Regions from separate parts of the Janthinobacterium kumbetense genome, predicted to be linked through region 2. Evidence: predicted binding sites of a transcription regulator. Region 2 holds the regulator's gene; each other region holds the start of a gene.
The links. Region 2 encodes NrdR, which represses ribonucleotide reductase genes. Its sites were predicted from a motif close to CACNANATNTNGTG; they were not measured.

Region 1 (5,172 bases), on a different contig from region 2:
ACTTCTGGCGACGCGAAGCCGCTTCCACCAGCCAGCTTGGCGACACTTCAAAGGCGGTGGCGTAGATATCGCGCAGGTCTTGCGGGATGCGGTCGATCTTCACCAGCGAGCCGTCGAAGTACTTCAGGTCGGAGATCATGACTTCATCCCACAGGTCGCGCGCCTTCAGGTCGCGCACCAGGTAGCCGTTGATCTCGGTGAATTCGCCCGACAGGTTCGATTTCACGTACAGGTTCTGGAATGTCGGCTCGATACAGGCCGAGACGCCGATGATGTTCGAAATCGTCGCCGTCGGGGCGATCGCCACGCAGTTCGAGTTGCGCATACCGAACTTGGCGATGCGCTCGCGCACCGGTGTCCAGTCCATGGCCGACGAGGAATCGACTTCCAGATAGCCGCCGCGCTCTTCAGCCAGCAGCTTGACCGAGTCCTGTGGCAGGATGCCGCGGTCCCACAGCGAACCGGCATACGATTCATAGCGGCCGCGCTCTTCGGCCAGTTCCGTCGACGCCAGGTAGGCGTAGTAGCAGACGGCTTCCATCGAGGTGTCGGCAAACGACACGGCGGCGTCCGAGGCGAACGGAATGCGCATCATGTGCAGGCAGTCCTGGAAGCCCATCACGCCCATGCCGACCGGACGGTGACGCATGTTCGAATTGCGCGCCTTGTCGACGGCGTAGTAATTGATGTCGATGACGTTGTCGAGCATGCGCATGGCGGTGCGGACGGTCTTGGCCAGCTTGACGTGATCGAGCTTACCTTCCTTCATGTGCGCCGGCATGTTCACGGAACCGAGGTTGCAGACGGCGATTTCATCGCTGCTGGTGTTCAGGGTGATTTCCGTGCACAGGTTCGAGCTGTGGACGACGCCGACGTGCGACTGCGGGCTGCGGATGTTGCAAGGGTCCTTGAACGTGATCCATGGGTGGCCCGTTTCAAACAGCATCGACAGCATCTTGCGCCACAGGTCCAGTGCGGCGATCTTCTTGAAGACGCGGATTTCGCCGGCGGCGGCCTTGGCTTCATAGCCCACGTAAGCCTGTTCAAAAGCCTTGCCGACCTTGTCGTGCAAGTCTGGCGTGTCCGACGGCGAGAACAGGGTCCATTCGCCTTTTTCCATGACGCGCTTCATGAACATGTCGGGAATCCAGTTCGCCGTGTTCATGTCGTGCGTGCGGCGGCGGTCGTCGCCCGTGTTCTTGCGCAGGTCGAGGAATTCCTCGATGTCCATGTGCCAGGTTTCCAGGTAGGCGCAGACGGCGCCCTTGCGCTTGCCGCCCTGGTTGACTGCCACGGCAGTGTCGTTGACCACTTTCAGGAACGGCACGACGCCTTGCGACTTGCCGTTGGTGCCCTTGATGTGGGCGCCCAGGGCGCGCACTGGCGTCCAGTCGTTACCCAGGCCGCCGGCGAACTTGGCCAGCAGCGCGTTGTCCTTGATGGCGTCGTAGATGCCTTCCAGGTCATCCGAGACGGTGCTCAGGTAGCACGACGACAGCTGCGAGCGCAGGGTGCCCGAGTTGAACAGGGTCGGGGTCGAGCTCATGAAGTCGAACGAGGACAGCAGGCTGTAGAACTCGATGGCGCGCGCTTCGCGGTCCGCCTCGTTCAGCGCCAGGCCCATGGCCACGCGCATGTAGAACGCCTGCGGCATTTCGATGCGCACGTCCTGGATGTGCAGGAAGTAGCGGTCATACAGGGTTTGCAGGCCGATGTAGCCGAATTGCAAGTCGCGGTCGGCCACGATGGCTTTGGCCAGGCGTTCCAGGTCGAAGCTGGCGAGTACCGGGTTCAGCAGCTCGGCGGCGATGCCCTTGGCGATATATTGCGGGAAATACGTCAGGTACTCGGCGGCAGCGGCCGCTTGCGGCACTTCCTTGCCGAACACTTCCTTGCGCACCGTGTGCAGCAGGATGCGGGCCGTGACCTGGCTGTAGGCCGGGTCTTTTTCCATCAGCGCGCGCGCTGCCAGGATGGCCGACTTGTGCAGTTCTTCCACCGGCACGCCGTCGTACAGGTTTTTCACGGTTTCAGCCAGGATGGCGTCGGCATCGACGTGCTTTTCCAGGCCGGCGCAGGCGGCGTTGATCAGGTCGCGTACTTCCTGCATGTCCAGCAGGCGGCGCACGCCGTTGTCGGTCACGTTCAGTTGTGGTGCGGAAACTTGCGCCGAGGCGCCTTGCGCTTCCTTCTGCAGACGGCGCTCTTCCATGTGCTTGGCGCGGTACAGCACGTAGGCACGCGCCACGTCGTGCTCGCCCGAACGCATCAGCGACAGTTCCACCTGGTCTTGCACGTCTTCGATATGGAAGGTGCCGCCGCCCGGGTGGCGGCGCACCAGCGCAGCGACCACGCCGTCGGTCAATTGTTCCACCAGTTCGCGGATGCGGGCCGAGGCTGCGCCCTGGCCGCCGTTAACGGCCAAAAACGCCTTGGTCATGGCGATGGCGATCTTCGAAGGCTCAAATGCCACCACCGCGCCGTTGCGGCGGATGATGCGATAGTCGCCCAATGCCGCGCCCGTGCTCGCTACGCTGTTGGCCGCGCCTGGCGCTGGCGATACTGGCGTTGGATGGATGGAAATATCTTGTGGTGATTGCATTGAAGCTCCCGTTGTCAGCTAAAGTCAGCCTGCAGTTTTGCTGCCGCGTGTGTTGTTGAATAGAACGCCCGATGGTCAGGGTTTCTTCAGGTATTTGTTGCTAAATAGTAAATTCATAGTACATAAAACAGCTCAGTATCCATCTCGCCACACCGCACTGCCCGGCTGGCGCAAAACACGATCAAGGGTGATAAACCGCCAGTTCCAGTGCTTTATCAGCAATCCGGGTAGCTTTGACAATAATTCTGAAAACGTCTGTGATGGCACTACATATAGTCTTTACATCCAACTTCTGCACTAATTGTAGTGCCCATCGAAGGGCGATGCAATAGTTTTCCGGCATCCGTCGGCGTAATTTTTTGTATTTTCATATACGATTTCGGTTGACTTTTCAGGGCATGGATGGGAAGCCCAATCCACGCGAAGTAAGCGCTAACGCAGCTTGTCCGCTCAGGGTTTCCAGCCAGCATTCTTGATAAAAATGCCAGTCAAAAAACGGCCCCGGATCCGTCTTCCTGCCCGGCGCGATATGCTCGTGGCCGCGCACCTGGGACAGCCCGTAGCGCGCCACCAGCGCCGCCGTCAGCGCCGCCAGCACATGATATTGCCGCCGCTGGAACGGCACATCGTCCGCACCTTCCATTTCGATACCGATGGAATAGCCATTGCACTGCGGGCGTCCTTCGAAGGCGGACGCGCCCGCATGCCAGGCACGTTGATCAGCAGAAACATATTGCAACAGCGCACCATCGCGCCGCACAAAAAAGTGCGCCGACACCTGCAAGCCACGCAGGTCGGCGAAAGAAGGATCGGCATTATAATCTACCCGGCCCGTAAACAAGTCCGACACATGCGGCCCGCCAAAGCGGCCACCCGGCAAGCTGATGTTATGGATCACCAGCAAGTCGACTTGCGCACCGTCCGGGCGCGCATCGCAGTACGGCGAGTCATAGCGCAGCGCGCCGTCGCACCAGCCGTCTTCATCTATCGTCCATACGCTCATCAAATAGGGCTTCCTGTATCGTCAATTTCTGCATACGGTAACGCAACTGGCGCACGCTCAGGCCCAGTTGGCGCGCCGCCCGTGCGCGGTGGTAGCGCGCCTGCACCAGCGCCAGCATGATCATGTCGCGCTCGGCCTGGCGCAAATACACGTCCAGCGGCAAGACCTTGGCCACGCCATACGCCGCCATGCCGGGCAGACACTGTTGCCGCTCCGACACAGCCGGCATGGCCGGCGCCGCCCGCAAGGGCACGTTGCCCGCCGCGGAGGGCAAGGCCAGCCCATCGAGCGCGATCACGCCGCCATCGGCAAAGGCCAGCGCCCGTTCCAGCACGTTTTCCAGTTCGCGCACATTGCCGGGAAACGCATATGCGGCCAGGGCCGCCAGCACCGGCGGCGCCAGGCTCACGACCCGGCGCGGCGACAGGCGCGCGAGGATCACCTCACATAATACCTGCAGATCGCCACGCCGTTCGCGCAGCGGCGGCAGCGCCAGCTCGATCACATTCAGGCGGTAAAACAGGTCCTGGCGAAACGTCCCGGCGGCCACGCCGCGCGTCAGGCCGTGCTGGCTGGCGCACAGGATGCGCACGTCGACGGCTTCGTCAGTACTGCCGCCCAGCTTGCGCACGCGGTGCTCTTGCAGCACGCGCAACAGTTTCACCTGCATGGCCAGCGGCAGATCGTCGACTTCGTCGAGCAGCAGGCTGCCGCCGTGGGCCGCCTGGAACAGGCCCTGGCGCTCGTGCAGCGCGCCCGTATAGGCGCCCGGGCGGCAGCCGAAGAATTCCGCTTCCATCAGCGCTTCGGGAATGGCGCCGCAGTTGACGGCGATAAACGGAAAGCTGGCGCGCGCGCCCTGCGCATGGATGGCGCGCGCCGCCAGTTCCTTGCCCGTGCCCGATTCGCCCCGGATGGCCACCGGCGCGCCACAGCAGGCGATGCGGCCGATCTGCGCGCGCAGCGCTTGCATGGGCAGCGAGTTGCCGCTCAGTTGCGGCGCCGGCGGCATGCCGTCGGCGGTCGGCGGGATGGAGCGGGGGCTGGGACGGGACATGGTGAGCGCGCCTTTCTGCAATGGCGGCGACGAACCGCCTGCTGCAGATGCTACGCCGGACGGATGCCGGAGGACGTTACGATACGGATGAGCAACGCACGCGCGCCTGCGGACCGCCCCTTACAGCGTGGCGTGCGCGTGGCTGCAGTAGTCGTGGCCCTTGGCCTGCACGTTTTCCGAGGCCGGGTAGTACACGCCGCAATGGGCACAGCAGAGCATCAGTTCGGCATCCGGCAACTCCTGCGGCCGCACCGGCGGCGTAAACGGATTCGGCCGCTGTTGCTGTTGCGCGCGGGCCCGCTGCTGCATGCCACGGATCTTGCTGCGGATAGCGAACAGCACCAGGAACACCAGCGCCAGCCAGAATAAAACACGTGTCATGCGAATCCTCGGTGTAAAACCACTTCCAGTACAAAACGGCTGCCGACATAGGCCAGCAGCAAGGTGGCGAAACCGGCCAGGGTAAAACTCAGGGCCGTCTTGCCGCGCCAGCCGCGGAAGCGGCGGCCT
Region 2 (5,172 bases):
AGCGTCACCGGCGGGACGGCGGCGGCAAGGGCGCCGCCGCAACAGAGGCTGGCCAGACAGGCCAACAGCATCAGCCAGACGCAGCCGGCATGCCGCCGGGCAGACCGCAAAGCATGCCACAAAGTGGACGGCAAAGTGGGCGGCAAGATGAACCACGACGCCCTCATGGCCCCGCTCCCGCCGCCTGCTTGCGGTAATAGCTTTGCAGCACGACTTGCGTGCTTTCCTGCGCGCCAAAACCGATGGCCGTGATGCGGTACACATAGCTTTCCGTGGCCAGACCGCCGGCCACTGTCGTGGCCTGCGCGCCGGGCGGGTGAAACGGCAGCAATTCGATCAGGTAGCGGGGTCGGCGCGACGGCAGGAATCCCTGCCCCGTCTGCATGACGGCGCCCGTAAACTGGCCGTATGGCACGGTGCGGCTGCTGGCTTCGGCGCCATCGAGGTCCGTACTCAGCCAGAGGGCCGGCGCCTCCGGGGCTGCGGGCAGGCACAGGCCCAGCGCGCCGCCCTCACCACAACCCTCCGCGAACCCGGCCGCACTGCCTGGCGCGAAGAGGCTGCTGCGTCCCGGCGCGCCGGGCAAGCCTTCGATATCGTTTTGCGCATCCACCAGTGCCTCCTCCGCCGCCTGAAACGCGATCTGCCGGTCGCGCTCGCCGCGCGCCGCCTTTTCTCCCTGCAAGGCCATCTGCGCCGCCGATATGCCCAGCAACAAGATGATCACCAGCAGGCACAGCACATACACGAGGGTGGCGCCGCCGCATCGCGCACGAGGTGGGCGCCAAGGCACGCAACAGCGGACGCCCGCGCCAGCCATCGCGCCGCCCGCCTAGGCCGGCCCGTTGCGCAGCATGATGCTCGTCTGCACCAGTTGCCGCAGCCGCGAACGCGTCGCGGCAGGCAACGATGCGCGCGCGATGCGCACGCCCGTGTCGCCGGCGCCATGCGCCTCGGCATACGCCTTGCCGAACAGGTCGAACTGCGCCGGCCCCAGTTCCGCCATCTTGTCGGCCGGTCCCGCCTCGCCGTGCAGCAACAGTGCCACGCGCACGCTGGCCACGCGTTTCCAGTGCGTGCGCCGGTGAAAATCGCGCTGACGCGCGGCCGCGTCCGCCCCTTCCAGCAGCAGCGCCGCATCGTAGGCGTCGAGCGCGCTGGCGTTGACATAGCGGTTCGCCACGCCGTCAGGCGGCGTATCCGTGTCGAGGCCATACAGCACCTGGAAAGCATCGACGCCACGGATGACGGCGTCCGCGCCCCAGCCGTTCGCGCCCCGGTACTTGCAGCGCAGCTCGCCTTCGCCATCGGCGCCCTGCGCCACGTAGAAAATGCTCCAGCCCCGCTGCGCCTCCGTTTGCGCGGCGCCCACGCCGAAGCCGGCGCAATTGAGGACGGAACCGTCGCCGCCCTCTTCCTTGCCGGCGCCGTAATAGCGCAGGGCCAGCACGTCGCTGCCATGCAAGGCGCCAGGCAGCGCGCCGCTGATGCCGTCGCTGTTCTTGCCCAGGCTGCGCGCGTCGAGCCCGGCGACATTCGCGCTGTCGTAAACGGCATGGGCGACGGGCGCGGCGCTGCTGTCCCAATTCACATACGCCGTCTGGCGCACGGCGCGGGCGATGGTGTCGAGCGCATAGCGGGCGTTGTCATCCAGGCGAGCGCTGGCGGACTGGTCGCCATAGCTGCCGCTGGCCGCCAGCAGTACGCTACTGGCAGCCAGCATCAACAGTGCACCGAGCGACAGGGCCACCAGCAATTCGATCAGGCTCATGCCACGATGCCCGCCGTTCATGCGCCGCCCCCGCCCAGCTGGAATGCCAGCCTGGGCAGCGACTCGCCTGCCGCATTCACGGCGGGCGAGCCAACGGGCAGGCGGCCGCGCCAGCCCAGCTTGATGACGATGGGTGCGCCCTTGCCGCCGCTGCACGCCCACTGCAAGCCCTGGGCGGCGGCGTCCCACGCGGCAAGATCGCGGCAGATGCGCAGGCGCGCGCCGGGCAAGGCCGCATGCAGCCCTTGCTTCCATTCGGCGATGTCGAATTGCGCCAGTTCGGCCGCGCTGCAGGCGGCAGCGCCAAGACAGTCCGGCGCGCCACCGCCAGCTTCGGCGCTGTCCGCCGCCGCATATGCCACGTTCAGGTAGGGATTGCCCGCATCGGGGCCATTCATGAGCACGTTATTCGCGCGCATGCGCTCGGCCATGCCGGCGGCCAGTTGCACGCCTGCCGACAGCAGCGCCGACTCGTGGCGCGCGCGCAGGGCGTTCAATTGCAGGACGCTGGCGCCCAGCAGGCCCAGCGCCAACAGCAGCAGCGACACCAGCACTTCGACGAGGCTGCTGCCATCCGCAGGAAACATAGTGCGACCGCCCTTGCGCATGCGCTACTCCCTTCCGCAGAAAGAGCCGCAGGAACAGGCGGCCCAGCTACAAGATAGGCGCGCGCAAAAACCCGCGTCTGCGCTAGCGCAAACAGGACGATGATAAGTCGAGAAGAACGGCGTTGGGATTGATCAGACCGCTTGCCAGGCAAGCGCTGGCATGGTGAACACGGGGCGCACGAGCGGCCCCGTTGCCGGCAAAGTGAATGTCCGGGTGAGCGTCAGGGCTTGCGCGCCTGGCCCACTTCGGCGATCGCGTCCTGGAACTCGGCCAGGTCTTCGAAATTCTTGTAGACGGAGGCAAAGCGGATGTAGGCGATCTTGTCCAGGCGCTTGAGTTCCTGCATGACGAGTTCGCCGATATAGCCGGATTCGACTTCGCGCAAGCCGCTGGTGAGCAGCTTTTCCTGGATGGACGCGATGGCCGTATCCACAGAGGCGGCCGCGACGGGACGCTTACGCAAGGCCAGCATCAAACTGCCGCGCAACTTATCCGCAGCGAACTCCGTCCGGCTGCCATTCTTTTTGACGACGGCCGGCATGATAAGTTCAATGCGTTCGTACGTGGTAAAACGCTTGTCGCATTTGCCGCAGCGGCGGCGGCGCCGAATGGCATCCCCTTCCTCCGATACGCGCGTATCGAGAACCTGGGTGTCGCCGTGCTGGCAAAATGGACATTTCATGGGCTGGCTACAACTTTATAGTAATAATTACGGGAAATCGCCGCCCTTGTACAAAGGGCGCCCGAATCACTCCGGGCGCCCTTGGGCACGACTGGAATGTGTCATACAGAATCTTACTCCGTATGACACATTCTGGACAAATAATTATGCTGCGTACACTGGGTGCGCGTCGGCCAGTACTTTCACGGCCGCTTTCACGCGCTCGATGGTGGCGGCGTCATGCGGATTGTCCAGCACGTCGGCGATCAGGTTGCCCACTTCTTCCGCTTGCGCTTCCTTGAAACCGCGCGTCGTCATCGCCGGGCTGCCCAGGCGGATGCCCGAGGTGACGAACGGTTTTTGCGGGTCGTTCGGGATGCCGTTCTTGTTGCAGGTGATGTGCGCGGAACCGAGGATGGCTTCGGCTTCCTTGCCCGTCAGGTTCTTGGCGCGCAGGTCGACCAGCATGACGTGCGATTCGGTGCCGCCGGAAACGATGCGCAAGCCGCGCTTGATCAGGGTTTTCGCCAGCACGTCGGCGTTCTTGATCACTTGCTTCTGGTATTCGACGAATTCAGGGCTCAGCGCTTCCTTGAAGGCGACGGCCTTGCCGGCGATGACGTGCATCAGCGGGCCGCCCTGGATACCTGGGAAGATGGCCGAGTTGATGGCTTTTTCGTGTTCGGCCTTCATCAGGATGATGCCGCCGCGCGGGCCGCGCAACGATTTGTGCGTGGTCGAGGTGACGAAGTCGGCGAACGGCACCGGATTCGGGTACAGGCCGGCGGCGATCAGGCCGGCGTAGTGGGCCATGTCGACCATGAAGTAGGCGCCCACTTCCTTGGCGATCTTGCTGAAGCGTTCGAAGTCGATCTTTTTCGAGAATGCCGACGCGCCGGCGATGATCAGCTTGGGCTTGCGTTCGCGGGCCAGGCGCTCCATTGCCTCGTAGTCGATGTCTTCTTCCGCCGTCAAGCCGTAGGAAACGACGTCAAACCATTTGCCGGACATGTTCAGCGGCATGCCGTGGGTCAGGTGACCGCCTTCGGCCAGCGACATACCCATGATCAGGTCGCCTGGTTTCAACATGGCGAAGAACACGCCCTGGTTCGCCTGCGAGCCGGAGTTCGGCTGCACGTTCGCGCATTCGGCGCCAAACAGCTGTTTCACGCGGTCGATGGCCAGTTGCTCGGCCACGTCGACGTATTCGCAGCCGCCGTAGTAACGCTTGCCCGGGTAGCCTTCGGCGTACTTGTTCGTCAGCTGCGAGCCTTGCGCTTCCATTACGGCTGGCGACGTGTAGTTTTCCGACGCGATCAGTTCGATGTGGTCGTGCTGGCGCGTGTTCTCTTTTTGAATGACGGCGAACAATTCAGGATCGACGTTGGCGAGGTTGTGATCTTTTGCAAACATGTAAAAACTCCAAGTATGAGGGTGCTTGTACTGGCAGGTTGGATCGAATGAGGGGAGCCGGCGTTAAGTGAATAACAACATTGGACAGGCAGCCTCTTCGTGCTTTTCCATAGTGGCTACCCAGGCGAACGGCTGATGAAAAATCTCACGTTTCCCGGTGGGTGCCCACCTTTCGCCGGTTTGCCGACCGCCATTCATGGAGATCGCCCGACTTTTCGCCAGTCACGTGAGACGTAATGGAAGTCAAATTGTAAGTTAAGTACCCAAATTGAGCAAGGAATGCAACCGTGCGGCTATAATCGCCGCGCGCCATCGCCGCCCGGGCGCGGCCACAGGCCGCCCCGGGGATGGCTGCGGCTTTTAAGCTGGGCTTAAACCTGGCCATGGCATGTAAGCGTATGTTACGAAGCTTGCCATTGCACACGCCGGATTTACAATGCTGCGGTGCAACTTATATGCAGCTTTTGCATGGCTTTCCAGCAAGCGCCCACAGTCACAAGAAGAAAAATCGCGTAAAATGTTGCTCAATCTCACTACTGGCGCAATAAACATGCCTTCAGTCTTTACCTGGAACGTACGTGTCTACTATGAAGACACCGACGCCGGCGGCATCGTCTATTACGCTAACTACCTGAAATTCTTCGAGCGCGCGCGCACCGAATGGCTGCGCGCCATCGACGTGGGCCAGCAGGCATTGCTGGAACAGCATGACGCGATG
Region 3 (5,172 bases), on a different contig from region 2:
TGCCATGATTACGGAATGTAAAACGGGGAAACATGGCGCCGATTTGCGCCACCGTGCGCGCCGCCGGATAGCCGTGCAGGGGGCGCCCGGACAGCGCCGCATCCGCGCAGCCTTCGGCGCGGAACTGCTGCAGCACGTAGTTATCGACGCCTTTGGCGGCCAGAGTGGAGGCCAGGGCCAGCAGCTGGTCGTCCGGCAGCAGGTCCGGATGGGTGGTGGTGCGGCATTCGTAGGCGACGCCGCTGGCGAGGATGGCATCCAGGCAGGCGCGCGCCGGGTTGCCGCTGCCGGCCACGCGGGTCACATGTCGATAGTCGGCAAACGGCGCCTTGATGTCGAAGCCCACCCAGTCGACCAGGGGCAGCACTTCCTGCAGGCGCTGCGGATAGATGCAGGCCGTGTGCAGGCCGATGCCGAAACCCAGTTCCCTGACGTCCTGCATGGCGCGGCCCAGCGCCGGATCCATGCACGCTTCGCCGCCGCTGAAGACGACGGCGTCGACCAGGCCCGTTCTGCGGCGCAGCCAGGTCAGGACGTCCTGCCACGGCATGGCGCCTTCCGGCGTGCGCGCCTGCAGGTGCGGATTGTGGCAATAGCCGCAACGCCAGGGACAGCCCTGCACGAACACCACGGCCGCCAGCTTGCCGGGATAGTCGGTGGCGGAAAAGGGCGTCAGGCCGCCCACCTTCAATTCAGCCGCCATGGCAGGCGGGCTGGCCGACCCGGGCGCTCGCTTCCGTAAAATACTGGCGTTCGTGGAATTCGCCCTGCTTGCCGATGTTGAACGAGGCGACGGGGCGGTGGTAGCCCATCACGCGGGTCCAGATTTCGCAGCGCTGGCGTTCCGTATCGAGCAGGGTGATGGCGGGAGTGAAGTCGGGACGTGCATTCATGGCGTTTCCTTAAGTGATGGAGCAGGTTGGGCTTGCTTGCGGGCAATGAGCTCCGCATCGCAGGTGGGACAGAATTCATGCTTGCCGGCCAGGTAGCCGTGGCGCGGGCAGATGGAAAATGTGGGCGTGACGGTGATGTAGGGCAGCGAAAAGCGGCTCAGCGCGCGTTTTACCAGCTCGCGGCAGGCGTTGGCGTCGGACAGCGCTTCCGTCATGTACAGGTGCAGCACCGTGCCGCCCGTGTATTTGCGCTGCAGCACATCCTGTAATTCCAGCGCCTCGAACGGGTCGTCCGTGTGGCCGACGGGCAGTTGCGACGAATTCGTGTAATACGGGTTGTCGGCGGTGCCTGCCTGCAGGATGGCGGGAAAGCGCTTGCGGTCTTCGCGGGCGAAGCGGTAGGTCGTGCCTTCGGCCGGCGTCGCTTCCAGGTTGTACATATGGCCCGTCTCTTCCTGGAAGGCCACCATGCGGGCGCGCACGTGGTCGAGCAGGCGCACGGCCAGCGCGTGGCCTTCTGGCGTCGTGATGTCCCAGGCGTCGCCGCTGAAATTGCGGATCATCTCGTTGATGCCGTTCACGCCCAAGGTGGAAAAGTGGTTGCGCAGGGTGCCCAGATAGCGTTTCGTGTACGGGAACAGGCCTTGCTGCATCAATTCCTCGATGGTGCGGCGCTTGATTTCCAGGCTGGTCTTGCCCAGTTCCAGCAGGCGGTCCAGGTCTGCCATCAAGGCTGGTTCGTCGCCGCGCCACAGGTGGCCCAGGCGCGCGCAATTGATCGTCACCACGCCCAGGGAGCCCGTCTGCTCGGCGGAGCCGAACAGGCCATTGCCCCGTTTCAGCAATTCGCGCAAGTCCAGCTGCAATCGGCAGCACATGGAGCGGATCATGTTCGGCTTGAGTTCCGAATTGATGAAATTCTGGAAGTAGGGCAGGCCGTAGCGGGCCGTCATTTCGAACAGGCATTCGGCATTCTCGCTATGCCAGTCGAAATCCTCGGTGATGTTATAGGTGGGGATGGGGAAGGTGAAGACGCGGCCCTTGGCGTCGCCCGCCATCATGATCTCGATGTAGGCGCGGTTGATCATGTCCATTTCCGCCTGCAGCTCGCCATAGCTGAAGTCCATCTCCTGGCCGGCGATGACGGGAATCTGCTCGCGCAGGTCGTCCGGGCAAACCCAGTCGAAGGTGAGGTTGGTGAACGGCGTCTGCGTACCCCAGCGCGATGGCACGTTGAGGTTGAAGATCAGTTCCTGCATGTACTGGCGCACGTCTTCGTAGCGCAGGCTGTCCTTGCGGATGTAGGGCGCCATATAGGTGTCGAAGGAGCTGAACGCCTGCGCGCCGGCCCACTCGTTTTGCAGCGTGCCGAGAAAATTGACGATCTGGCCGATGGCGCTCGACATGTGTTTCGGCGGACCGGACTCGATCTTGCCCGGCACGCCATTCAAGCCTTCGTGCAGCAGGGTGCGCAGCGACCAGCCGGCGCAATAGCCGGCCAGCATGTCGAGGTCGTGGATGTGCAGCGCCGCTTCGCGGTGCGCCGCGCCCACTTCCGGCGGATAGACCTGGTCCAGCCAGTAGTTGGCGATGACCTTGCCCGACACATTGAGTATCAGGCCGCCCAGCGAGTAACCCTGGTTGGCGTTGGCGTTGACACGCCAGTCGCGCCGGTCCAGGTATTCATTGATGGACGCGGCGACATCGACCTGGCCGCGTGTGGGGGAAACTGCATTCGTCGTCATGAAACCTCCAATAAACACAACATGCGGTGTTTTTATGGAGATTAATCACTAAATATAGTGGCGTCAAAGGGTGCGTGCAGTGGCGTGACGAATCCTTGATGCAGGTGAAAAAAGCGCCCTCGTTTACTTTTTCAGGCGGCCCTGGCGCAGGATGAAGGCGCTCGCGGCGAAGTAGGCGGCGCCGCAGACGGCGATGCTGAGGATGGAGGCGGGCAGCACGTGCGCCCAGATTTCCCGCGTCGAGAAGGTGCTCCAGCTGGCCACGCGCGCGTCGAACGTGACGTAATTGGCCAGCAGCCAGTAGACGGCCAGCAGTCCCGTGCAGATGGCGGCCTGGCGCGTCACGGGCATGGCGCGGCGCGCGAAGACGGCTTGCAGGAACAGCAGCAGCACGCCCGGATACGCGCCCAGTACTTCGGGCGACAGCACGGAGAGCGCCTCGGCGTCGTAGCCTTCCGTGGGGGAGGCCCACTGCACCTGCAGCACGGTGAGGAACAGGGTGAGCAGGAAGATCAGCAGCGGTTTGCGGGGCATGGCGGGCAATCGAAGAGGGAGAAAAGGAGGGCATTTTACAGCCAGGTCAAGCAAGTTGAACGCGCACCAGCCATGCATGCATTCCTTCACCTGCGTCAAGGACTGGGCAGCCTGGGCGGGGCTATAGTCTGCACCCTGAGCCGATACAGGACTGTGAACACCATGATGCTTGAATCAACCACCGCCACCCGCGTGGCCGGACCGCTGGAACTGGTCTGTCCCGCCGGCAGCCTGCCAGCCTTGAAAGCGGCCGTCGACAATGGCGCCGACACCGTGTACCTGGGCTTTCGCGACGCCACCAATGCGCGCAATTTCGCCGGCCTCAATTTCGACGAGAAGGCCATCGCCGAGGGCGTGCGCTACGCCCATCAATATGGGCGCAAGGTGCTGCTGGCGCTGAACACCTATCCGCAGCCGCACAACTGGGCCGTGTGGCGCAGCGCCATCGACCGCGCCGCCGATGCCGGCATCGACGCCATGATCGTGGCCGATCCGGGCTTGATGGCGTATGCGGCCCAGCACCACCCGCAGCTGCGCCTGCACCTGTCCGTCCAGGGCTCGGCCACCAACTACGAAGCCATCAATTTTTACCATGAACACTTCGGCATCGCCCGCGCCGTGCTGCCGCGCGTGCTGTCGATGGCGCAGGTGGAGCAACTGATCGCCAAGACGGAAGTCGAGATCGAGGTGTTCGGCTTCGGCAGCCTGTGCGTGATGGTCGAGGGACGCTGCGCGCTGTCGTCGTATGCGACGGGCGAGGCGCCGAATACCCATGGCGTGTGCTCGCCGGCGAAATCCGTGCGCTGGCTGGAAACGCCAAACGGCCTCGAGTCGCGCCTGAACGGCGTGCTGATCGACCGCTATGCGCCCGGCGAGAACGCCAGCTATCCCACCCTGTGCAAGGGGCGTTTCGAAGTCAATGACGAAGAGTATTACGCCATCGAGGAGCCGGCCAGCCTGAACACCCTGGCGCTGCTGCCGCAACTGATCGCCATGGGCGTGCGCGCCGTGAAGATCGAAGGGCGCCAGCGCAGCCCCGCGTACGTGGCGCAGGTTACGCGCGTGTGGCGCGAAGCGATCGATGCCTGCCGCGAAGGCAATGCGCGCTACGCCGTCAAGCCGGGCTGGATGGCGGCCATGGACAAGCTGGCCGAAGGCCAGCAGCACACCTTGGGCGCTTACCACAGATCTTGGAAATAGAGGATGAACATGCTGAAGCTTTCACTGGGCCCTTTGCTGTACTACTGGCCGCGCGCCACGGTTTTCGAGTTTTACCAGCAGATCGCCGGCACCGCCGTCAATATCGTCTACCTGGGCGAGACCGTCTGCTCGCGCCGGCATGAGGTGCGTCTGGCCGACTGGCTCGATATCGCCGACATGCTGGCCGCCGCCGGCAAGGAAGTGGTGCTGTCGACGCAGGCGCTGATCGAGGCGGGCGCGGAACTGGCGACCCTGCGCCGCATCACGGGCAATGGCCGCTACGGCGTCGAGGCCAACGACATGGGCGCCGTGCACTGTATGGAAAAGGGCGCGTCCTTCGTCGCCGGTCCCCATCTGAACCTGTTCAATGGCCCCAGCCTGCAATTGCTGGCGCGCCTGGGCGCGCGGCGCTGGGTGATGCCGCTGGAAATGGGGCAGACGGCGCTGGCGGAGATGCAGCGCCAGAAGCCGGAAGGGCTGGAGACGGAAGTCTTCGCCTACGGCCGCATGCCGCTGGCGTTTTCCGCGCGCTGCTTCACGGCGCGCAACCGCAACCTGCCGAAGGACGATTGCGGCTACAGCTGCCTGGAAGAGCCGGACGGCCTGTTGCTGCGCACGCGCGACGAAGTGCCCTTCCTCGTACTGAATGGCACGCAGACGCAGTCGGCGCTCGTCTACAACCTGGTGCGCGAACTCGATGCCATGCGCGACATGGGCGTGGCGGTGGCGCGCATCAGCCCGCAGGCCATGCATACGGAACAGGTCATCGCCATCTTCGACCGCGCCCGCCGCGGCCAGGT

Region 1: NCG91_RS15155 (ribonucleoside-diphosphate reductase subunit alpha) is a predicted target of NrdR. The motif match lies at 2,867-2,880, and genes of this name have one in related genera.
Region 3: NCG91_RS27215 (ribonucleoside triphosphate reductase) is a predicted target of NrdR. The motif match lies at 2,685-2,698, and genes of this name have one in related genera.

What each region holds. Positions count from the first base shown of each region.
Region 1 is NZ_JAMQGR010000004.1:336,797-341,968, reverse strand. It holds gene NCG91_RS15155 (ribonucleoside-diphosphate reductase subunit alpha) at 1-2,602, opposite strand, end outside; gene ampD (1,6-anhydro-N-acetylmuramyl-L-alanine amidase AmpD) at 2,994-3,605, opposite strand; gene NCG91_RS15145 (sigma 54-interacting transcriptional regulator) at 3,583-4,662, opposite strand; gene NCG91_RS15140 (PP0621 family protein) at 4,783-5,043, opposite strand; gene NCG91_RS15135 (cytochrome C assembly family protein) at 5,040-5,172, opposite strand, start outside.
Region 2 is NZ_JAMQGR010000007.1:199,710-204,881, forward strand. It holds gene NCG91_RS19730 (PilC/PilY family type IV pilus protein) at 1-71, opposite strand, end outside; gene NCG91_RS19735 (pilus assembly PilX family protein) at 164-793, opposite strand; gene NCG91_RS19740 (PilW family protein) at 833-1,792, opposite strand; gene pilV (type IV pilus modification protein PilV) at 1,789-2,379, opposite strand; gene nrdR (transcriptional regulator NrdR) at 2,601-3,062, opposite strand; gene glyA (serine hydroxymethyltransferase) at 3,207-4,454, opposite strand; ZMP/ZTP riboswitch at 4,566-4,690, opposite strand; gene ybgC (tol-pal system-associated acyl-CoA thioesterase) at 5,005-5,172, shown strand, end outside.
Region 3 is NZ_JAMQGR010000020.1:4,705-9,876, reverse strand. It holds gene NCG91_RS27225 (anaerobic ribonucleoside-triphosphate reductase activating protein) at 1-703, opposite strand, end outside; gene nrdD (anaerobic ribonucleoside-triphosphate reductase) at 693-893, opposite strand; gene NCG91_RS27215 (ribonucleoside triphosphate reductase) at 890-2,638, opposite strand; gene NCG91_RS27210 (hypothetical protein) at 2,762-3,172, opposite strand; gene ubiU (ubiquinone anaerobic biosynthesis protein UbiU) at 3,335-4,372, shown strand; gene ubiV (ubiquinone anaerobic biosynthesis protein UbiV) at 4,382-5,172, shown strand, end outside.